DNA from 2 places in the Streptococcus sp. HMSC056C01 genome. Region 1 is predicted to be linked to the other one. Evidence: predicted binding sites of a transcription regulator. Region 1 holds the regulator's gene; the other holds the start of a gene.

Region 1 (3,209 bases):
CCTTATCAGCTGGTGTTAAACCTGACTCATCTTGTTTAGCGTGTTTCGATTTATTTTGCACTGTTGCAGCTGCTTCATCCAAAAGATCGATTGCTGAGTCTGGCAAATGACGACTCGTCAAATAACGATGTGCCATTTTGACAGCTGTTTCTACTGCATCGTCTGTAATTTGGACATGGTGGTGTTTCTCGTAAGTTGCTTTCAAGCCCTGCAAAATAGCCATACTATCTGCTAAACTTGGCTCTTCAATCATCACTTTTGCAAAGCGACGAGAAAGGGCTGCATCTTTTTCGATGTGCTTTTGATACTCTTCCTGAGTGGTCGCACCGACAGTTCTCAGAGTTCCACGTGCCAAGGCAGGTTTCAAGATATTGGCCGCATCCAAGGTCGAATCAATCCCACTTCCCGACCCCATAATGGTATGAAGCTCATCGATAAAGAGGATGACCTTTCCATCTTCCTCAATATCTTTGATGATATTGTTCATACGTTCTTCAAAGTCACCACGGAAACGAGTTCCCGCAACCACATTCATCAAATCAAGTTCTAAAACTCGCATCTTAGCCATTTCATCAGGTACATCCCCGTTGGCAATACGTTGAGCAAGACCAAGTGCTAGAGCTGTTTTACCGACACCTGCATCTCCAACTAGGACTGGATTATTTTTTGTCTTACGGCTCAAGATTTGAATCATACGAGAGATTTCTTGGTCGCGCCCGATGACTGGTTCCAATTTACCCGAACGAGCTTGCTCCGTAAGGTCATGCGTATAATCTTCCAAACCTCCACTTGGTGTCTGAGGCATACCCATCATATTAGCCATGGAATTTTGCTTATCCGCTACCGTACGATGACGCTGGCGAAGGGCCTTCAAATCTTCTCTAGTCCAACCAGCACGCGCTTCAAGACTTCGACGAAGTCCAGCAATCTTGACCTGATCCTTCTGATCTTCGTAAGAAAATCCCGCTTTTTCTAAAATGCGAGTAGCTAAGGCATTGCCATCATGTAAGATAGCATAAAGAACATGCTCTGTTCCCAATACCTTGGCATGTACGACAGAAGCAACGTGCTCTGCTTCCAACAACAATACCTTCAACCGGTGTGAAAAAGGCAGCTCCTGATAATGTTCCTTATCGCTATACTTTGTTTCAGTCAGCTCTACAGCAACTTCCTCCAGACGATCAATCTCATAGGGAAATTCGTTTAAAGTCGCCCCAGCCACACTGTAACCATGATTGGCCATAGCAATCAATAGGTGCCATGACTCTAGGTATTCTGCCCCAAAATGACTTGCGACCAGAAAGGCACTTTCTATACATTCTCTCAATGCTTTTGAATATTTCATTTAGTTCTATTTTCCTTTTCTATCTACCTCTTGTAATAACTGACGGAGCATATTGGCACGGATAAGATTGGCATCATCGCCTAAAACTCGGTCTGTCGCCATCGCTAATAATAGATTCATCTCCTGACGAGTCACCAAATCCTGCTCAAACAAGAGTCTTAAAACATCTTCAAAGATAGCTAGGCTAACTTCTTCACCTACCGAATACAGTAGATCTCGAAGCATATCATGATGGTTAGAGAATTCAATTCGACCAATGCGAATATAACCTCCACCTCCTCGCTTACTTTCAACTAAATAACCTCTGCTTTCAGTAAATCGAGTCTTAATCACATAGTTAATTTGACTAGGAACAACCTGGAAAGTATCTGCCAACTGACTCCGTTGCAACTCCACAATACCAGATTGATCTAAAATTGCCTTGATGTAGGCCTCAATATGATCTGATGTATTTTTAAGTCTCATAACAAACCCACCTCTCTTTAAACCTTGACTATCTTTGACTATTATACCGAATTTTTCGATTTTTTAAAAGAAAAAGGGGCTGGTAATGAACAATCCTCACCAACTCCCTGTCTTTCTAATTATTTAATCCCAATTCCGCTAAGATTTGGCGTTTATAAGCAATTTTTTGAACTTCCTTGTCTTCAGCTTCAGACCAATTAAGTTTGACTTCAGAAACAATCTGTCCAGGCCTATTTTTCAAGATATAGATACGGTCACTAAGATTGAGGGCTTCCTCGATACTATGCGTGATGATGAGCGTCGTCAACCCTAGCTGTTTGTGAATCTCCAAATACCAAGCGTGAAGTTCCATCTTAGTCATCTCATCCAAAGCGCTAAAGGCCTCGTCTAGAAGAAAGAGCTTATGCCCGAAAAGGTAGGTACGGAGTAAAGCAACACGCTGGCGCATCCCACCACTGAGTTCATGAGGGTACTTATCCCTTACAGCCGTCAACTGAAAGGTAGCAAGAATTTCATCTGCTTTGGCAATGGCTTCTGCCTTGTCCACCTTTTGAATCAAGAGGGGCAAAATGATATTACCAAGAACGGTCTTGTGTTCCAAAAGTAGATCCTTTTGTAGCATATAGCTCACGCGCCCCTTGGGATTTTCCTCCTCGTCAAGAATGATTCGTCCAGACTGGACTTCTAAAATGCCTGCAATCAGGTTAAAGAGGGTAGTCTTTCCTACACCACTGGGGCCTAGGATAGAGACCACTTCACCTGAAGTCACTTGTAGGTTAATGTCCTCTAAAATCTTTTCATCATCGTAGGCATAGCTTACGTGTTCTAGTCTAATTTCTGTCATTATTTTACAAATTCGTTAGTAAATCCTTTATCAGTCAAATCTTCCTTGAGGATACCATTTTCTTTATCCCATTTGTAGAAGGCATTCCAGCGGTCAGCATCAAACTGTCCCCATTTTTCCTTGTCGCTAGCATACTCTTTTGATAAGTATTTCTGAGATTCGATGACAAAGTCACGTTTATCCTTTAACTCAGGTGCATTCTTGATCAAGATATCAGCCGCTTCTTCTGGGTGATCCATAGCGTATTGGTAACCTTTTTTAATAGCTTGGATGACTTTACGAGCTTCTTCTTTGTTGTCTTTCAGATAGTCATTGTTAGCGATGATAACTGGTGAGTAGTAGTCAAACTCTTTGACGTAGTCTTTCAAATACATAAAGTTGGCATCCACACCTTGCGATTTGGCAAGGATTCCATCCCAACCATAATAAATCCAAGCAGAGTCAAAAACGCCATTGGCAATCGGTGTGATCGAGTTCGAGTCGTTGTTTGGTACTTTTTCAACCTTCTCGAAGTCTCCACCTTGAGATTCTACCAAGGTTTTCAGCATAGCAAGC
Region 2 (3,209 bases), on a different contig from region 1:
CAAGTAGTAAAAGGCTGCAAATAAAAGTGGAGTTAAAGGCAAGTAGGTGGTTGTTGACACCGTAGTAGCTCCATTCCACAATTCCATAACACCGATTGCTGACAAGAGTGAACTATCCTTGATAATGGTAATAAACTCATTCCCCAAGGCTGGCAAGATATTCTTGATAGCCTGTGGCAAGATGACATAGCGCATGGCATTTTTAGGACGAATCCCTAGAGAGTAAGCCGCCTCTAATTGTCCTTTAGGTACTGCATTGATACCAGCACGAACTGTTTCTGATACATAGGCACCACTATTCATAGAAATAATGATAATCCCTGGAATCAAACGTGAAAAATCAACTCCCAAAACTCCAATTTGAATAGTCGGGGCATTGATATGCATAAGAGCAAAAGCAATCATGATCTGAACCATCATAGGTGTTCCACGGAAAATCCAAATATAAACATTGGCAAGCCAAGCTATGGGCTTTATTTTAGAACGTTGAGCAAAAGCCAAGACTACCCCTAAAATTGTCCCCAAAAAGACAACCAAAACAGAGATCAAGACTGTTACAAGAGCACCATAGTTAAAATATGGCAGATATTTAGGTAAAAAAGAAAAATTCATAAATCCACTACTTTCTAATTTCTAACTTAAAACTTGTATGAGTATAACATGTTTTGAATAAAAATGCAATCTTTTTCCTTTTATTTTCAATAAAATTTCAAAGAAAACAGAAATAGTGAGAAATCTTAGTTTTTTCTAGTCAAGTGGATACTCTTTATGGTAAAATAGTAACGATAAGAAATGGAGGAGAATCAAAATGGAATCACATTTGGTTAGAATCATCAACCGCCTAGAAGCAATGACAAAAGATGGTGGTAACTTAAAACGTAACTTTGAGCGCGAGGGAGTTGTTGTAGCTGAAGTTGCTTTTAACCATGATGAAGAAAATGGCCCAATCTTTACACTTCGTGATGTTGAAGCGCGTGAAACATATACTTTTGACAGCATCGACTTGATTGCGATGGAAATTTACGAACTTCTATACTAATAATAGATATACAGAGGTTGGGACAAAAGATCCCGACCTCACTTTTTATTAGCAATCAAACTTTGACGCGGTAGCTGATTGGACTTTTCGTTCGTCTTTTAGACTCCCAAAACTCCTAATCATCTTCGCGGGGCTGGGACTACGAAATCGAGACTTTGTCTATCGATTTCTGTCCCACCGCCTTTCACCAACGAGAATCCTTTTTGTATGACAAATAGGATTTTTTTCTTGCTATCAAAATATTCTCCAGATTAGCGCTCTACTATTTATAGTGCTAGTATCCAATCTTTTTACTTGAATTGCCCAATAATCATGATATAATTAAATTATATACTTGTTTGACTATTTTTGACCTTTTAGATTTAGTCAAGACTAAGAAAGAAATGAGGTGGCGGTATGCTCTGTCAAAACTGTAAAATCAATGACTCAACGATTCATCTTTATACCAATCTCAATGGGCAACAAAAGCAAATCGACCTTTGCCAGAATTGCTACAAAATTATCAAAACAGATCCTAACAATAGCTTGTTCAAGGGCATTACAGATTTAAACAACCGTGATTTTGATCCCTTTGGAGACTTCTTTAACGATCTCAACAACTTTAGACCTTCTTCTAATAACAACAATATCCCCCCAACTCAGTCAGGGGGTGGATACGGTGGAAATGGGGGTTATGGTTCCCAAAATCGTGGTTCTGCCCAAACCCCACCACCAATCCAGGAAAAAGGACTCTTGGATGAATATGGTATCAATGTCACTGAGATTGCCCGTCGTGGAAATATTGACCCTGTAATTGGCCGTGACGAAGAGATTATCCGTGTCATTGAAATCCTCAACCGCAGAACAAAAAACAACCCTGTCCTCATCGGTGAGCCCGGTGTTGGTAAGACAGCTGTTGTCGAAGGTTTAGCTCAGAAAATTGTTGACGGTGATGTTCCCCATAAGCTTCAAGGCAAAGAAGTCATCCGCTTAGATGTCGTTAGCCTTGTTCAAGGAACAGGTATCCGAGGTCAGTTTGAAGAGCGCATGCAAAAACTCATGGAAGAAATTCGTGAGCGCGAGGATGTTATTCTCTTCATTGACGAAATTCATGAAATTGTCGGTGCTGGTTCAGCAGGAGAAGGGAATATGGATGCAGGAAATATCCTAAAACCAGCTCTTGCTCGTGGCGAACTCCAACTGGTTGGTGCTACTACCCTCAATGAATATCGCATCATCGAAAAAGATGCTGCCCTTGAACGTCGTATGCAACCTGTCAAAGTTGATGAACCAACCGTTGAAGAAACCATTATTATCCTGAAAGGTATCCAAAAGAAATACGAAGATTACCACCACGTTCATTATACTGACGGCGCTATCGAAGCGGCCGCTACCCTTTCTAACCGCTACATCCAAGATCGTTTCTTGCCAGACAAGGCCATTGACCTTCTAGATGAAGCTGGTTCAAAAATGAACTTAACCTTGAATTTTGTAGATCCTAAGGTCATCGACCAACGCTTAATCGAAGCAGAAAATCTCAAGGCACAAGCAACCCGCGATGAAGATTTTGAAAAAGCAGCCTACTTCCGTGACCAGATTGCCAAATATAAGGAAATGCAAAAGACCAAGGTAACGGATCAGGATACCCCAATCATCAGCGAAAAGACGATTGAACACATCATCGAACAAAAAACTAATATTCCAGTTGGTGATTTGAAAGAAAAAGAACAATCTCAACTCATCAACCTAGCAGATGACCTCAAGGCTCATGTTATTGGTCAAGATGATGCAGTTGATAAGATCGCTAAGGCTATCCGTCGTAACCGTGTTGGACTCGGTACTCCAAACCGTCCAATCGGTAGCTTCCTTTTTGTTGGTCCTACCGGTGTCGGTAAAACAGAACTTTCTAAACAGCTGGCCATCGAACTCTTTGGTTCTGCTGACAGCATGATTCGCTTTGACATGAGTGAATACATGGAAAAACACAGCGTGGCTAAACTCGTTGGTGCCCCTCCAGGATACGTAGGCTATGATGAAGCAGGTCAATTGACTGAAAAAGTTCGTCGTAACCCCTACTCACTAATCCTCTTGGATGAAGTTGAAAAAGCCCATCCAGATGTTATGCATATGTTCCTTCAAGTCTTGGACGATGGTCGTTTAACGGATGGTCAAGGTCGTACTGTTAGCTTTA

The links. The regulator CtsR, encoded in region 1, represses protease genes until heat stress. The targets are predictions, from matches to a motif close to TTGGTCAAAAAAGGTCAAANA.
Region 2: HMPREF2795_RS01405 (ATP-dependent Clp protease ATP-binding subunit) is a predicted target of CtsR. The motif match lies at 1,375-1,395, and genes of this name have one in related genera.

What each region holds. Positions count from the first base shown of each region.
Region 1 covers NZ_KV804199.1:10,482-13,690, reverse strand. Annotated here, with positions in the region: gene HMPREF2795_RS04985 (ATP-dependent Clp protease ATP-binding subunit) at 1-1,345, opposite strand, end outside; gene HMPREF2795_RS04980 (CtsR family transcriptional regulator) at 1,352-1,810, opposite strand; gene HMPREF2795_RS04975 (ABC transporter ATP-binding protein) at 1,926-2,654, opposite strand; gene HMPREF2795_RS04970 (ABC transporter substrate-binding protein) at 2,654-3,209, opposite strand, start outside.
Region 2 covers NZ_KV804182.1:64,044-67,252, forward strand. Annotated here, with positions in the region: gene HMPREF2795_RS01395 (amino acid ABC transporter permease) at 1-612, opposite strand, end outside; gene HMPREF2795_RS01400 (DUF1797 family protein) at 809-1,039, shown strand; gene HMPREF2795_RS01405 (ATP-dependent Clp protease ATP-binding subunit) at 1,436-3,209, shown strand, end outside.